Regions from separate parts of the Paraburkholderia sp. GAS199 genome, predicted to be linked through region 1. Evidence: riboswitches for the same ligand, from Rfam matches in the RefSeq annotation. Region 1 holds a riboswitch; the other holds the start of a gene.
The links. Region 1 has a riboswitch for manganese ahead of P3T18_RS23655 (TMEM165/GDT1 family protein). Riboswitches for the same ligand answer to the same signal wherever they lie in the genome.

Region 1 (7,597 bases):
ATAGTCCACCACCGAATCGTATTGCCGCCCCATCGTCAACGTGCCGAACTGCGCCGAACTCAGGCCGACATAGGCCTGCCGTCCAAACATGCGGCCGCCCTGGCCGAGCTTGCCGGTGTTGACGTCGAAGCCGTTTTCCAGCTGAAAAATCGCCTTGGTGCCGCCGCCCAGGTCTTCCGATCCCTTCAGGCCCCAGCGGCTGCCCTGCGCGAATCCGCTTTCCATCTGGACGTTCGAATGGCCGCCGGTATTGCTGGTGTAGTTCAGGCCTTCGTCGATCAAACCATACAAGGTGATACTGCTTTGTGCCATCGCGGCGATTGGAGTGAGCGTAAAGCCGAGCGCCGCATTGACGACCGAGGCCAGCAGAATTTTTTTCATGAATGCAGATCCTTGAGTGTGAGAACGCCGCGCCGGAAGCTGCCTGCATGGCGCGCCATGCCACGTCAGCAGATAGGCTCCGGTCTCGGGTGCTCGCACTGTAGGACCTACAAAATCCGTCCCGCCAGCAATTCAGTATTGCTCTCCAGGTGTGGCGCCTTGCCGACGCGCGCATCGTTTTCAGGCTTGTTTTCCAGTGGAATCCGACGATAGTGCTCCACCACGAAATCGATGAAGCCGCGCAACGCGACCGCCATGCGCGGCTGGCTCGAATACAGCAGCCAGACCGTGCGTTCGTCGTCGCACAGGGGCGCGTCGTCGAGCAATGCCTGCAGGCTGCCGTTGGCCAGTTCGTCGCGCACGAACGAACGCGACAGGCGCGCGATGCCGAGTCCCGCCTGCACGGCCCGCTTGACCACCTGCGGACTCTGTATGTTCATGATCGGCTGCACGACGACACGCTGCGTGCCGTGCGTGTCGCGAAACTCCCAGTAACGGCTCGGCGCATCCGACGCGACGAGCACGTCGTGCAAGGCGAGTTCGCCCGGCGTGCACGGCACCGGACAACGCGCGAGATAGTCAGGACTGGCGACGATGACATCGCGTATCTGCGCGAGCGGCCGGCAAACCAGCGACGAATCGCGCAAGCGCCGCTCCGCGCTGAAGCAGACGTCGAACTCGCTGACGGCCACGTCGCTCATGGTGTCGAACACCGTCAGCTCGAAACGGATGCGCGGTTCCAGCGCACGATACGTCGCCAGGACATCCGGCAGGTCGGTGGTCGCGTAAAGCGACGACGCGGCGATTCGCAGCGAGCCCGTGGGTTGTCCCACGGCGCACGCGATGCATTCGTCCATGGCGTCGAGCTGGCTCAGCAATTCGATGCTGCGTTCCCAGTACATCTGTCCGATGGCGGTGAGCGACACATGCCGCGTCGTGCGATTGACGAGCCGCACGCCGAGATGTTCTTCGAGCGTCGCGAGACTGCGTGTCACGACCGAGTTGGACATGTTCAGTTGCTTGGCCGCCTCGGCAAAACTCAAGCACTCCGCGACTTTGGCGAAGATCCGTATTGATGCCAGCTGATTCATCGTGTTCTCCGGCGCGCACCGGGTCGGCCATCGCGTGGACGCCATGCGCGGGCATCGCGGCTTGGTGCGGCCATGGTGCGGCATCAAGCGGCATCACACCGGCCTTCAGCCGCCCGAGCCTGGAAGTTGGAATAGAGGATGAATTCGAGCTTAGCGGGTACGGGCTTACGCGAGTCCGACCGGCAGATTACCGAATTGTCATGTGGCGCGAAGCTTCATTCGCGACGCCGGCCGATTGCAGTCTAGCGGGACCGGACCGCGCGGCGGCTTGTTTTGCCGAGCACCTTGACGTCCTTGCTCGCGAGAACCGGACGGCCGACTTCGCCGCGTTGTATGCGCGACAACACGCGCTTCGCGTTGGCGGCGCAATCCATCTCCGCGGGCCTGGCTTCGATCTCCTCGATCAGCCACACGAGATGTGTTTTGCTCTGCGCGAGGCGAGCCTCCAGCGCTTCGATGTCCTGCACCTTCAGACGCAGCGTGTCGAGCAAGGTGGCGTGCTGCCACTGCGCCGAATCGGGCGGCAGCAGCATGGCGATCTCGTCGAGACTGAAGCCGGCCTTCTGCGCGCTCGTGATGAGATCGAGAACCAGCGCGGCTTCGGCGGGATAAGTGCGATAGCCGTTCGACTCGCGTTGAACGGTCTTCAACAGACCGATGCGCTCATAGAAGCGGATGCGCGACGGCGCAAGCCCGGTGCGTTCCGCGAGTTCCCCGATTTTCATTGGCTCGATACTCCGTGAAGACTGCGTTGCGCCGTTCGTGCCGGATGGCGCAAACCTCGAAGCCGACTTTAATCCGCGAGTCGAAAAGCGGTCAAGCGGGCGCTCGGGGTCCACGTACCGAAAGCGCTTGACATTAAACTTCACTTCAACCTTAGAGTGTGCAGCACGATCAATCGAGGTGGTCCCATGAACGTGTTCGACACACTCACTCTCCCCAACGGTTCGGTCATCCCGAACCGGATTGCCAAGGCGGCCATGGAAGAAAACATGGCGGACGCCGATCACGCGCCCTCCGAAAAACTCATGCGCCTCTACGCGGCGTGGGCGAACGGCGGCGCCGGCCTGCTGATTTCGGGCAACGTGATGGTCGACAGCCGCGCCATGACGGGGCCCGGCGGCGTCGTGCTGGAGAACGCCGGCCAGTTGGCGAAATTCTCCCGCTGGGCGCAGACCGGCCGCGCCGGCGGCGCGCAGTTCTGGCTGCAAATCAACCATCCGGGCCGTCAGATGCAGGCCAGCCTCGGTCAGCCGACATGGGCGCCGTCCGCTATTCCGCTCGAACTGGGCAAGCTGTCCAAACGCTTCAATACGCCGCTCGCCATGACGCAGGAAGTCATCGACGACGTGATCGCGCGATTCGCCCGCACGGCGCAACTGGCGGAACAGGCGGGCTTTACCGGCGTCGAAATCCACGCGGCGCATGGCTATCTGCTGAGCCAGTTCCTGTCGCCGCTCACCAACCGCCGGACCGACCGGTGGGGCGGCTCGCTGGCGAACCGCGCGCGTTTGCTGCTGGCCATCGTCGAAGCGGTTCGCGACGCCGTGTCGCCGGCGTTTGCCGTTGCCGTGAAGCTGAATTCGGCGGATTTCCAGCGCGGCGGCTTCACGGCCGACGACGCGCGCCAGGTGGTCGAGTGGCTCGGCGCGTTGCAGGTGGACCTGGTCGAACTATCCGGCGGCAGCTACGAAGCGCCGGCCATGCAGGGCGAAGCACGCGACGGCCGCACTCTGGCGCGCGAGGCCTACTTCCTGGAATTCGCGCGCGACATCCGCAAGGTCGCCAGGATGCCGGTCATGGTGACGGGCGGCATCCGGCGGCGGCAGGTCGCGCAGCAGGTGGTGGAGAGCGGCGTGGAGATGGTCGGCGTGGGCACGGCCCTCGCGATCCATCCCGATCTGCCGCGGGACTGGAAAAGCGGCAAGGACAGCGCGCCCGAACTGCCGCCGATCGTCTGGAGGAACAAGACGCTGGCGTCGCTCGCGAACATGGCGACCGTCAAGTTCCAGTTGCGCAAACTGAGTCTCGGCAAAACGACCGACCCGGCGGTGTCCCCGCTGCGCGCCCTGCTTCTGCAACAGGCCACCGACGCATGCCGCACGCGCCGTTACCGGCGCTGGATGTCGCAACGCGCGGCCTGAACGCTGCGCCACGCGTTTGGCCGACTCGTATTGCCGACCCGTAAGGCCAGTTTAATTACAAAAAGCTTTCTGACGTGATAAGCTCGTGCTGTCTTTGGGGAGTAGCCGGCTTCTACCCAGAAGCGCCTGCGTCAACATTCTCGGTCGCCAGACCGTGGTGCAGGCAGCCCTTTAGTTGGCAAGACCATCGACACACCACGCGACCGGTCGGGCGCGGCGGTGTGTCGCGGTTTCCGCCCGACCACGAGCCACCTCTCTCATGAACCCTGTTGCAACGCTTTTCCTCGCTTTTGCCATGTCCACCGACGCCTTCGCGGCTGCGATTGGCAAAGGCGCGACCCTGCATCGTCCGCATTGGCGCGAAGCGCTACGCACCGGCCTCATCTTCGGTGTCATCGAAGCGCTGACGCCGCTGATCGGCTGGTTTCTCGGCCGCGCCGCGGCACAATACGTATCGGCCTGGGATCACTGGATTGCGTTCACGCTGCTCGGCGTGCTCGGTGCGCGCATGATCTTCAACAGCTTTTCCGCCAGCGAAACTCACGAGACGAAACCAACCGCCCATTCGTTCTGGCTGCTTGCGCTCACCGGTTTTGCGACCAGCATCGACGCGATGGCGGTCGGCGCCGGCCTCGCCTTCGTCAACGTCAACATCTACTCCACCGCCGCGGCCATCGGCCTCGCCACCGCGACCATGGTGACCATCGGCGTGCTGCTCGGCCGCGTCATCGGCAACGTGGTGGGACGACGCGCGGAACTGGCGGGCGGCGTCGTGCTGATCGGCATCGGCTGCGTGATTCTCGCCGAGCATCTGCAGGTGTTGTGAATCCGGCTGCGCGGCGCTCTCATTGAAGTGCGCGCGCCCCACCCCACGCGCCGCGAACCGATTAATGGCGTAAGTTGCGCCGCTCGCTGACGGCGCGGTAGAATCGCGGCTCTCATTGGGGAGTAGCCGCCTCGACTGCAATGTTCGAGGGTGCACGTCAACATACTTGGAGGTCGCCAGACCGCCATGGCGTGCACAGCACTTTGCCTGGCAAGACCGATGACTCGCATTCCGACCTGACCGGGTCGCCGGAGTGCGTGTCATTGCGTTCTTATAGAGCGGCCCGGCCCACAATACATGCAATCATTCCTCGTATCGACCAGCGTGGTCGGCCTCGCTGAGATCGGCGACAAGACCCAGCTTCTATCCCTCGTGCTGGCCGCGAGATATCGCAAACCCATCCCCATCATTCTCGGTGTGTTTGTCGCGACGCTGATCAATCATGCCGCGTCCGGCGCGCTCGGCGCGTGGCTCGCCAGCATTCTCAGCCCGGCCATTCTGAACTGGGCGGTGGTTGCCTCGTTCGCGGTGATGGCCGTCTGGATTCTGATCCCCGATAAGCTCGACGGCGCCGATGCCGTGTCCACCAAACATCCGATGGGCGTTTTCGGCACCACGGCCCTGACGTTCTTTCTCGCCGAGATGGGCGACAAGACCCAGGTCGTGACGATCGCGCTCGCCGCGCGCTTTCACGAGTTTTTCGGCGTGGTGGCCGGCACGACGCTCGGCATGATGCTGGCGAACGTGCCGGTGATCTACCTGGGTCACAAATTCGCCGACCGTCTGCCGACCAAGGCCGTGCACATTCTGGCGGCCGTCATCTTCGTCGTGCTCGGTGGCCTGGCGCTGCGAACCGCGCTGTATCCGCAGCAGTACCCGATGTTCTGATCCGCACGGCAAGCAGAAAAAAGCATATTTCAGCGGGCAATGCCATACCATAGGCATGCGTTGCCCGATTCGGGACGGGTGGCGCCCTTCGGGCTGCCACTTCCCGTCATCAGACCGCACGACCCGCCGTCACCCAGGGGCATTCAATGGACGATCGCATCGCTATCGCCGGCACTTTGATGGACGCGTACCACGTCTGCGCGTTCTTCGACAGCCGCGACCAGGAATACGAAGCCCTGATTCCGTATTACCGGCAGGCCGTGGAATCCGGCGAGAAGAACTTCCATATCGTCGCGCCCAATCTCGCGGAAGATCACCGCGCGAGGCTCGCCGCGGCGGGCATCGACGTCGCGCATTGCGAAGCGTGCGGTCAGCTCGAAGTCGTGACTTGGCCAGAAGCCTATCTCGACGAAGAAGGCCGTTTCGACAAACAGCAGATGCTGCGCATGGTCGATCACCTCACCGGTTCCGGACGCGACGCAGGGTTTTCGCGGCTGCGCATCATGGGCAATATGGACTGGGCGTTCGGCGATCTCGCCAGCGCGCCGGATCTGATCGAGTACGAGGCCGAAGTCAACGAGATCATCGAACGCAACCGGCAGCCCGCCGTGTGCGTCTACGACATGGCGAAACTGTCCGGCGCGATGCTGATGGACGTGTTGCGCACGCACCCGCTCACGCTGATCAACGGAATCGTGCAGGAAAACCCGTTCTTCATTCCGCCGTCTGAAATGCTCAAGGAACTCAAGGCCCGCCGCACGCAAACCGAGTCACAGACCCAGACGCAGACTCAGACGCAAGCCCAGACGCAAGCCCAGAACCAGGCCGGCGCCTGACGCAGCGAGCCAGCGATTCCGGCGTCATGAACAAACGCACCTGATGAGCATCGACCGTTACCACAACGAGAGCCCGGAGAGCGCTCTGAGAGACCTCATGGGCCTGCTCGCGCTGCCGGCGCTGTGGCCCGGCCGCGACGGCAACGCCATTGTCGCGCTGATGACGCAGGCCATCGAGCGGATCGTGCCGCTCGATATCTGCTACGTGGACGTCCCGCTGCTGCCGGAAACCACGCCGCTCGTGCAACTGCAAGTGCGCGGCGCGACGGTGAGCACGGACGAAAGAGAGCACTGGCAGGACGCCATCGCCGCATGGCGCCGGCTGCCTATCGGCACGAAAGTGAATCTGTGCGACACGCCGATCGGTCAGGTCAGAGTGATCCGGCTCAGCATGGGTTTCAGCTCCGGACAAGGCAGCATCTGGTTCGGCGCGCTCAACGATCCCGTCAACGCCGCCTTCCCCACCGTCAACCAGATCGCTTTTTTGCGTGCGGCCACCTCGCAGGCGGCAACCGGCATTCTGGCCGCGCGCGCCGCGCACGAGCGCGAAGAAGCCAACCGTTCGAAAGACGAGTTCCTCGCGATGCTCGGTCACGAACTGCGCAATCCGCTTGCCCCGATCTCGACCGCGCTCGCACTGATCCGTCGCGAGAACGGCAACGCCGCCGACAAATACCACGAGATTCTCGAGCGGCAGGTCGCGCATCTGTCGCGCCTCGTCGAAGATCTGCTCGACGTCAGCCGCATCACGCGCGGCAAGATCGAACTGCAGCGCGAAGGTCTGCGTATCGCTTCGGTCATCACGCGCGCCGTGGAAGCCGCGAGCCCGCTCGTGGAGCAGCGCCGGCAGCGCTTGTCGGTGATGCTGTCCGATGACGGCGCGCAGATCTACGGCGACCTGACGCGCCTCACCCAGGCCTTCAGCAATCTCTTCAACAACGCCGCCAAATACACCGACGTCGGCGGCGAAATACGCGTCAGCGCACGCACCACGGGCAGTCATGTGACCGTCTCGATCAGCGACGACGGCGTGGGCATCAGCGCCGAACTCATGCCGAAGCTGTTCAGGATTTTCGAACAGGGACGCACGACCATCGACCGCTCGGAAGGCGGCCTGGGCATCGGCCTCGCGCTGGTCAAGAATCTGATCGAACTGCATGGCGGCTCGGTGCGCGCAAGCAGCGAAGGTCCGGGCAAAGGCGCCACCTTTACGGTGACGTTGCCGCTGGCAACCGGCAGCCAGATCGCCAACGCGGCGCCGCAACGCATCCGCGTTCCCGAGCCGTTGTCTGCCCGCCCGGACACGCGCATCCTGCTGGTCGACGACAACCTCGACGGCCTGTTCTCCATGGAAGCCTTTCTCACCGACGTAGGCTTCGACGTGATCACCGCATCCGATCCGGTGCAGGCGTTGGATCTGGCCGCGCAGTT
Region 2 (7,597 bases), on a different contig from region 1:
GCCGCGCCTGCGTCCGATGCGCCGGCGGCAGCCGCACCCGATGCCGCCGCGGCACCCGACGCTGCGGCCGCACCCGCGACGGGTTGCGCCGGTTCAGGGAAGCTCGCGCCGGAATTGTTCGCCATGTAGACCACCGCGCGGGCGATTTCGAAGTCGCTGTAGTCGTCCGGGCTGGTGCCGCCGCGCGGCGGCATCGCGCCCTTGCCGGCGAGTGCCGTGTGCCAGAGCGTATCGAAGCCTTGCGAGATGCGCGGCGCCCAGTCGGCGGTATTGGTGAACTTCGGCGCGCCCGCCGCACCCGACGCGTGACACGCCGAGCAGACTGCCTTGTAGACTTCTTCGCCGCTCTTGTAGACGCGCGGCGCATTGGCGTCGCGAATGTCGACCTGAGCGAACGGCTTGATGCGAGCGGTGACTTCGGCGTCGGAGAGAGAGTCGGTGCCGGCGCCTGTGCGCGTCGAGTTGTCGACGTAGACAGCCAGTAGAACGATGATGACGATCGGTACAGCAAACCCGGCGATGATCGCGGCGATGAGCTGTGCGGGGGTCTTGATCGGGGCTCCGTGTGGTGCTTCGCTCATGCTTGTCTCGTCTCCGTGGGTATGTGAGCGGTACAGCGTGACGGCAACTTCTTGTTCTTTAATCAGCCACGGACGATTATAGACGCAAGATTTCGACGACGGCGAGGACCGCGGCGCGGTGTTCAGCAGGCGTTTACCCGCATCGCGAGGCGCGTCGGCGAGTGGCCTCAAAGCGCCGGAAACCGCGTCGCAGGCCGTCCGGTGGACGGTTCAGCCGAAACCGGGTATCCTTTCGGTCTCGCTTTGGCGTCGCTTCCGTTCAGGTTGCCGCGCTTTCGTGTTGAAGCGCCCGTAGCTCAATGGATAGAGTACTGCCCTCCGAAGGCAGGGGTTGCTGGTTCGATCCCAGCCGGGCGCACCAATTCTGGTCAAGTCTCAACGCGGTTTTCCCCCGTCTTTCCCATTCCAGTCTTACTCGAGACCGCAAGCCCGCGCGCCGCTCACGCATCGCCGCGAACAGCAGCCGTCGTTCCACCGACTGCCGCCCGCGCCGACTCACGCAGTCAACTACGCATCAAACGCGCACCAGCAGCTTGCCGAGATTCTTTCCTTCGAACAGGCTGTTCAGCGCTTGCGGCAGCACGTCGAAACTGTCCATATAAGTTTCCTGGTAAACGATTTCACCGTTCTTGACCCACGGCGCGACCGTTTTCAGCATCTCGTCCATGCGGTAGACGAAGTCGCGCGCGAGGATGCCCTGAATCGTGGCGCGCTGAAACAGCATGTGTTGCAGGAAGCGCGGCGCGAGGTCCGGTGTGTCGAGGCCGCCGTCGTACTGCGCGATCGCGCCGCAGATCACGATGCGCGCGCGGCGTTTGATGAGCGGAATGACCGCGTCGGTGACCATGCCGCCCACGTTGTCGAAATAGACATCGACGCCGCCGGTCGCCGCTTGCACGGCCGCCTGCAAACCTTCGAGCGTCGGATGCGCGCGGTAATCGACCGCGCCATCCAGTTTGAGCGTGTCGGTCAGGAATGCGCATTTGTCCGGACCGCCCGCGATGCCGACGACCCGGCATCCCGCGCGCTTGCCGAACTGCGCCACCAGCGAGCCGACCGCGCCCGCCGCGCCGCTCACGACGAGGGTGTCGCCGGGGCGCGGCTTGCCGGCTTCCATCAGGCCGAACCATGCGGTGCGGCCGGGCATGCCGAGCACGCCGAGCGCGGTGGAGACCGGTGCGGCGTCCGGGTCGAGCCGCGTCAGTTCGCTATGGTGACATTTGGCGTACAACTGCCAGCCGCTGTAGGCGGATACCCAGTCGCCCGCTTTGAATAGCGGACTCGCCGAGGCCACCACTTCGCCCACCACGCCGGCGCGTTGCACGATGCCGAGCGGATGCGGCACGTCGTAGGTATTGCGCTCGTGCTGCTGAATGCGGATATACGGATCGACGCTGACAATGCGCGCGCGGATCAGCACTTCGTTTGCGGCGAGCTGCGTGTCGATCTCGCTTTCGCGCAATTCATAATGTTCGTCGCCGACGCGGCCTTCGGGGCGCTTGACGTAAAACCACTGGCGGTTCTGGTAACTCATGTGAGGACTCACTGCTGTCGAATACGGTTGTCGATCTTACCAGTGGCGCGCTGGCCGCCTGTCATATGTCGAAGCTTGTTGAAAGCACGATGCGCCGTTAGAATCGCCCGGTCATTGGGGAGTAGCCTTCCTTCATTCCTTGAAGGAGAACGCGTCAACATACTTGGCCTGCGGGTCATGGCGCGTTCGACCGGGTTGGTTTGGCGAGACCATTGGCGTACTGCTTCGTTCTGGTCGGACGGGTGGCGGTGCGTCATGGGTTCGTCACTATCGTCCGACCACGGAGTTGCCCTGTGAATCATCGTCGTGCCCTGTCTGTTTTCCCGTTTGTTTGCACGATGCACCGCCCGTTGCGCGGCATGCCGTTTGCACGTCCGTTCGCCGTCACGTCCCAGTTCACCATTGCGCTTTCGTTTGCGGGGAGCCGCGCATGACCGGTCTTCTGTTCGAACTCGCCATCATGCTGGTGATCATTCTGGTGGCGGCGGAGTTGTTCACCAATGCGCTGGAGCATCTCGGCGAGCGTCTGAAAATTTCCGAGGGCGTGACGGGTTCGCTATTCGCGGCGGTGGGCACGGCTTTGCCGGAGACGCTCGTGCCGCTGCTGGCTATCGCCGGCGGCACGACCGACAGCGCGGTCAATCAGGAGATCGGCGTCGGCGCCATTCTGGGCGCACCGCTGATGCTGTCCACCCTGTCGACATTCCTGATGACACTCGCGATTCTCGGCTCGCGCGGCGTCACGGGTTGGGTGACGCCGGAGCGCACGGGTTTCACGCGCGACCTGAATTACTTTCTGTGCGCCTTCGTGCTGGCGGCGGTGGCGATGTACGTTCCGCACGAGCAGATGCTGGTGCGGGCGCTTTTTAGCGTAGCGCTGGTCGGCGTCTATGTCACCTACGTGGTGATGACGTTCCGTGCGTCGGATCAGCTGGTGGACGCTGGTCACGGTACGGAAGCGCCAGGCAAAATGCTGCTCTCGCGGATCGGCATTCCGACGAATCTCGCGACCATTGCCGTGCAACTGGCGCTCGCCGTCGCACTGCTGGTGTGGGGCGCGGAAGGTTTCATCCATGGCGTGCGCGGCGTGTCACAGGCGCTCGGCGTGTCGCCGTTGCTGCTGTCGCTGCTCATTATTCCGATCGCGACAGAGTTGCCGGAGAAGGTCAACAGCATCCTGTGGATTCGTCGCGGCAAGGATACGCTCGCATTCGGCAACATCACCGGCGCGATGGTGTTTCAGGGGACGCTGCTGCCGGCAATCGGCATCTTGCTGACGCCGTGGACACCGCGCATCGAAGTGGTGACCGGCATCGTGATCACGCTCGCCGCCGCTGCATGGTTGCGGCTCAACGTGCGCGAACGCGGCGTGCCGGTGTGGGCGTTGCTGGTGAGCGGCGTGTTGTATGCCGTCTATCTGGCAATCACGCTGACTCGCTGAAGAATGGGATCGGCGGGAAGATTCGCCGATCCTCGCCGACTGTTTTACGCAGCCGAATGACGATGAAAACGCGACGATTACCGCAAGCTTTTAAACCCGGAGTGAGTGCACCCGCAACCGAACGCAGAAAATGCCGCTTGAATGGCCGATGAATTCGGGCGCTGGCGGAAATGCGCTGGTTCTGGTCCGGTTACAAAATTTATCTCTGTTCTTTTACGGGACGTTTGCTAGTATTTCTGAACGACGTTTCTCGCTGTTCCCGTTGCGCCTCCCGCATAGTCAATGCGGCGTCCGTGTGTTGCTGAAGGAGCGTCCATGCCCGCCATGTCTTCCGTCACGCCATCCAGACAACGCTTCTTTTCTTTGCGGCAACCCGGGTTGCGCTGTGCCCGCTCGCTTATTTTCGCTTCACGAAAGAAATAAAGTTTGAGTTGTCGCGATTATGAATCGGCTAATGTCGGTCTGAAAAATCACGCGGTGTCGGGCAAAAAAATCACAATGCCCTCTGCCTTTTCATAATCGTCGAATGGCAACGAACTGCACTCGCGTACAAATGAAAGTTTGATAGACGAGGCGAAAAAATGGCCGTTCTGCGTTTGCCTGGATCCGCAGCACTTCTCACCACCGTCGGCCTCGCTTTGTCGCAGCCGGCGCTCGCAACCGAAGGCGGAATCGGCCGGCCGATCACCGGTATGCAGGTCACGCCTTATGCCGGCGTCGTGCCGCCCACCAGCGACTGGGTCGTATCGGCCAGCACCATTTACTACGAAGGTTCGCTGGGCGCGAGCAAATCCATTCCGATTGCCGGAACGGTGACGGCGGGCATCAATGTGACGGCGATCTACACCATCGTCAGCGCGATCAAAACCTGGGGCATCACCGTGGGCGGCTGGAACTTCGCGTCGGTGTTCGGCGTGCCGTTTCAATACACCGACATCTCGTCCTTCCACGGCATCCTGCCGAACGATTCCAACACGCAGTTTGCCGACGTCTTCTTCGCGCCGGTCGTGGCGGGCTACCACCTGACGAAGACCGACCATGTGTCGTTCAGCGTGCAGATTTACGCACCGACGGGCGCTTACAGCACGACCCGGCTGGCCAATGCCGGGCAGAACACGTGGACCTTCACGCCGACTGTCGCCTATACGAAGCTGTTCCCGAAGGAGTCGATCGAGCTGTCGTTGAACTACGGCATCAACTTCTACACGCCGAATAACGACACCCACTATCACAACGCGCCGTTGAGCGTGCTCGACTTGCTCGCGCTCAAGCGTTTCGCGTCGGGCTGGGGCGTGGGCGTGGTGGGCGGCTACATCCAGCAACTCGGCGGCGATTCCGGCGGCCTGGCCGACATCACGGGCGGCGACCAGGGGCACTCGGTGGGTCTTGGTCCGGTGGTCACCTGGTCGGGCAAGGTGCAGAACACGCCGTTGTCGGCGTCGCTGCGTTGGGTCAATGAGTTCAACGTGAGCAAACGGCCGAAGGGGAATGCGGTGCTGTTGTCGGTGAGTGCGACGTTTCAGTAACGACCATCGAATACCGTGCCTCTTGTCTTGGAAGCAACGCGGGCCTACAGATTGCGCCGATCTGGAATCGCAAAATCAATCCTGCCCGCGTTGGTAAAAACGCTGCTCGACCGGCACGTAGAATTCGTCGAGCGATTCGGGCACCCGAGCGTTGAAACCCAAAACCTGCTTCATCCACGCGCTGCTACGGTTGAAATTGCTGTAACCGAACAGGCGAGCGTAGTCGAGTTGCGGCTTAAAAAATGGACTCGTGAATGTCAACGTCAGGGCACGTCGTGGGGCGTCGGTGGTGTTGCGTCCGGTTGCGTGCCACATGCGTGAATCGAACAGCAGAACCGTTCCGCGCTTGCCAGTTGCACGTGAGGCCTCGGCATAGAACGCTTCGTCGCAGGGTGGTTGTTCTGTGTTTTGCGAATGACCGAGGACATGAGTCGCGCCGTTTTCCAGCGTGAAATCATCGAGCATCACGAGTGCGTTCAGCATGAAGCGCCGCGTGTCGGAGCCGAAACGAATATCACGGTGTACATTCTGAACGTAGGAGCGCGTGTCACGCTCGTTTATGACACCACCATACGAATTGAGAATGAAGTTGCCGTTGAAATACGCTTTGAAAAGCGGCTCGAGGGTCGAGAGTTCGGCCAGTAGTTCGACATAGCAGGCATCGTCCATCAACAGATGATGAAGTGTGCCGGCGCTGTTCTCCGAGACACCATTGCGTTGCCGGATTTCGTCGCGTCGGGCGAGTGACGCGGGCAACGCTTCCACTAGCGATGAAATCAGTTCCGAATGGATCAGATTAGGCACTACGGTCCAGCCTGCTGTCGCAAGCGCAGCACCATGTTGAGTGTCGATCGTATTCATTTTGAAAAACAGAAAGCTGAAATGGGAACGTTACGAGCGTTCGGCCGCGAGCACGGCCATCGAGATGACGTCCTGATAGCGGCCGCCTTTGAAGACTGCTTGCCGCATCAGCCCTTCCGCGCGAAAGCCGACCTTCTCGTATAACTTGATCGCGCGTGCGTTAGACGCGAGCACAGTTAGCGAGATTCGGTGCAGATTGAGATCGTCGAATGCATGGGCCAGGATCGAGCGCGTTGCGATCTCGCCGATGCCTTGGCCACGTGCCGACTCAACGCCTATCTGGATCGAGAATTCTGCACATCGGTTCGTCCAATCGATGTTCAGCAGATAGGTCACGCCAATCGCTTCACGTGCAGGCGCAAGGCATATGGCAAGCCGCACATTATTCGAGCGGGCGCCAAGATAGTTGTCGAACCATCTGTCGTCGATCTCCGGTCCGACGTGCCGGAAGTTACCGCCAAGCAGTCCGACCAGAGCCTGATCGGCACGCCACGAGTTGATGACAGCAAGATCGTCGCGTTCGATTTCTCGCAGGAATATCTCGTTGGTAGTCACGTCAGTCGGTCGATTAGGTGCTGTGCGATCGGAGCAAGATCTTCTGGCGTCAGTCGTTGGTCGCAAGGTAGGAAGAGCATCGCGTTGGGCAATTGACGTTCGAAGGCCGGCGCGCCGGGTGTCGTTTCGATGTCGGGCCAGTACGACGGCGTATAGATACGCATCGAACGCAGCAATTCGCGCAAACCGGCAGTGGCGCCCAGAAACGGGTAGCAAAGCGGTACTGCGTCGCGCCGATAGCGTAACGGCAGTTGGTTGTGTTGCCGCAAGCGCTCGTGCAAATAGGTGAAATTTGCGACTCGCCGTTCGCGCACGTAGTCGTAATCGATACTTGCTAGCATGCGGTGAGTCAGTGCCGACATCCGCAGCGGCTCCTGTTCCTTCAGGCTATCTTCGGCTTTTGCGTAGGCACCGTAGCCGGCTTCAGCATCGTGTGCGAGACGCTCCAGCAGATGAGTGCATCGCCGCAACGAGTTCGGGTCGACATCGACAGGCGGCTCGACCCGCTGTTGCGTGACGAGATGCCCGCCATCCGGCACGCCAACGAATTTCCGCGGCGAATAGAGCGTCGCGAGGCAATGGCGAGGTTTTGCGAACATAGCCTGAGCGTTGTCGATCACCACGCAATCGGCCGGATATCTTCCGAGTATCTCGTCGACCTGATCATCACAAAGGCCGAAGTAATTCACGTAAAGCAGCCACTCGCCGTGCGCAAGCGCAGTGGAGCGTGGTCGAAATTGCGCATCGAGCTCGTAGCGCCTGACCGATATTCCGGCCATTCGCAGCGGCTCGATCATGGCGTCACAAATGTACCAAGGCATCCAGACGGCGGTGGGACGGAGTGTGCGCAGCAAGGCGAGAAAAGCGGCGCGCGACGACTGGAAATGCAACGCGCCTTCGTGCAGAAGGCCGCGGTTGCGCGGCATTTCAAGCTCGAAATATCCGCCGATTGCACGGGAAACGGGCAGGTTCATGCGATCACTTCAACGGCGAGCATGTCACGCACCCGATCTCTGGTATTGAACATCAGCACATCGAGGATCGAGAGTGCCGGTTGAAATGCTGCACCAGATTGCTCATAAGCACGGAGATTGGGTTC

Region 2: linked by a shared signal. The riboswitch ahead of P3T18_RS10935 (sodium:calcium antiporter) and the one ahead of P3T18_RS23655 (TMEM165/GDT1 family protein) in region 1 are both predicted to bind manganese.

The regions. Positions count from the first base shown of each region.
Region 1 covers NZ_JBNDMM010000006.1:370,117-377,713, reverse strand. Annotated here, with positions in the region: gene P3T18_RS23680 (porin) at 1-381, opposite strand, end outside; gene P3T18_RS23675 (LysR family transcriptional regulator) at 489-1,472, opposite strand; gene P3T18_RS23670 (MerR family transcriptional regulator) at 1,715-2,197, opposite strand; gene P3T18_RS23665 (NADH:flavin oxidoreductase/NADH oxidase family protein) at 2,384-3,616, shown strand; yybP-ykoY riboswitch at 3,701-3,865, shown strand; gene mntP (manganese efflux pump MntP) at 3,876-4,442, shown strand; yybP-ykoY riboswitch at 4,548-4,730, shown strand; gene P3T18_RS23655 (TMEM165/GDT1 family protein) at 4,740-5,330, shown strand; gene P3T18_RS23650 (MEDS domain-containing protein) at 5,477-6,166, shown strand; gene P3T18_RS23645 (hybrid sensor histidine kinase/response regulator) at 6,210-7,597, shown strand, end outside.
Region 2 covers NZ_JBNDMM010000002.1:1,091,887-1,099,483, forward strand. Annotated here, with positions in the region: gene P3T18_RS10920 (c-type cytochrome) at 1-581, opposite strand, end outside; tRNA gene P3T18_RS10925 (tRNA-Arg) at 867-942, shown strand; gene P3T18_RS10930 (NADP-dependent oxidoreductase) at 1,096-2,115, opposite strand; yybP-ykoY riboswitch at 2,220-2,391, shown strand; gene P3T18_RS10935 (sodium:calcium antiporter) at 2,546-3,556, shown strand; gene P3T18_RS10940 (SphA family protein) at 4,138-5,082, shown strand; gene P3T18_RS10945 (phytanoyl-CoA dioxygenase family protein) at 5,158-5,943, opposite strand; gene P3T18_RS10950 (GNAT family N-acetyltransferase) at 5,974-6,498, opposite strand; gene P3T18_RS10955 (hypothetical protein) at 6,495-7,472, opposite strand; gene P3T18_RS10960 (WbqC family protein) at 7,469-7,597, opposite strand, start outside.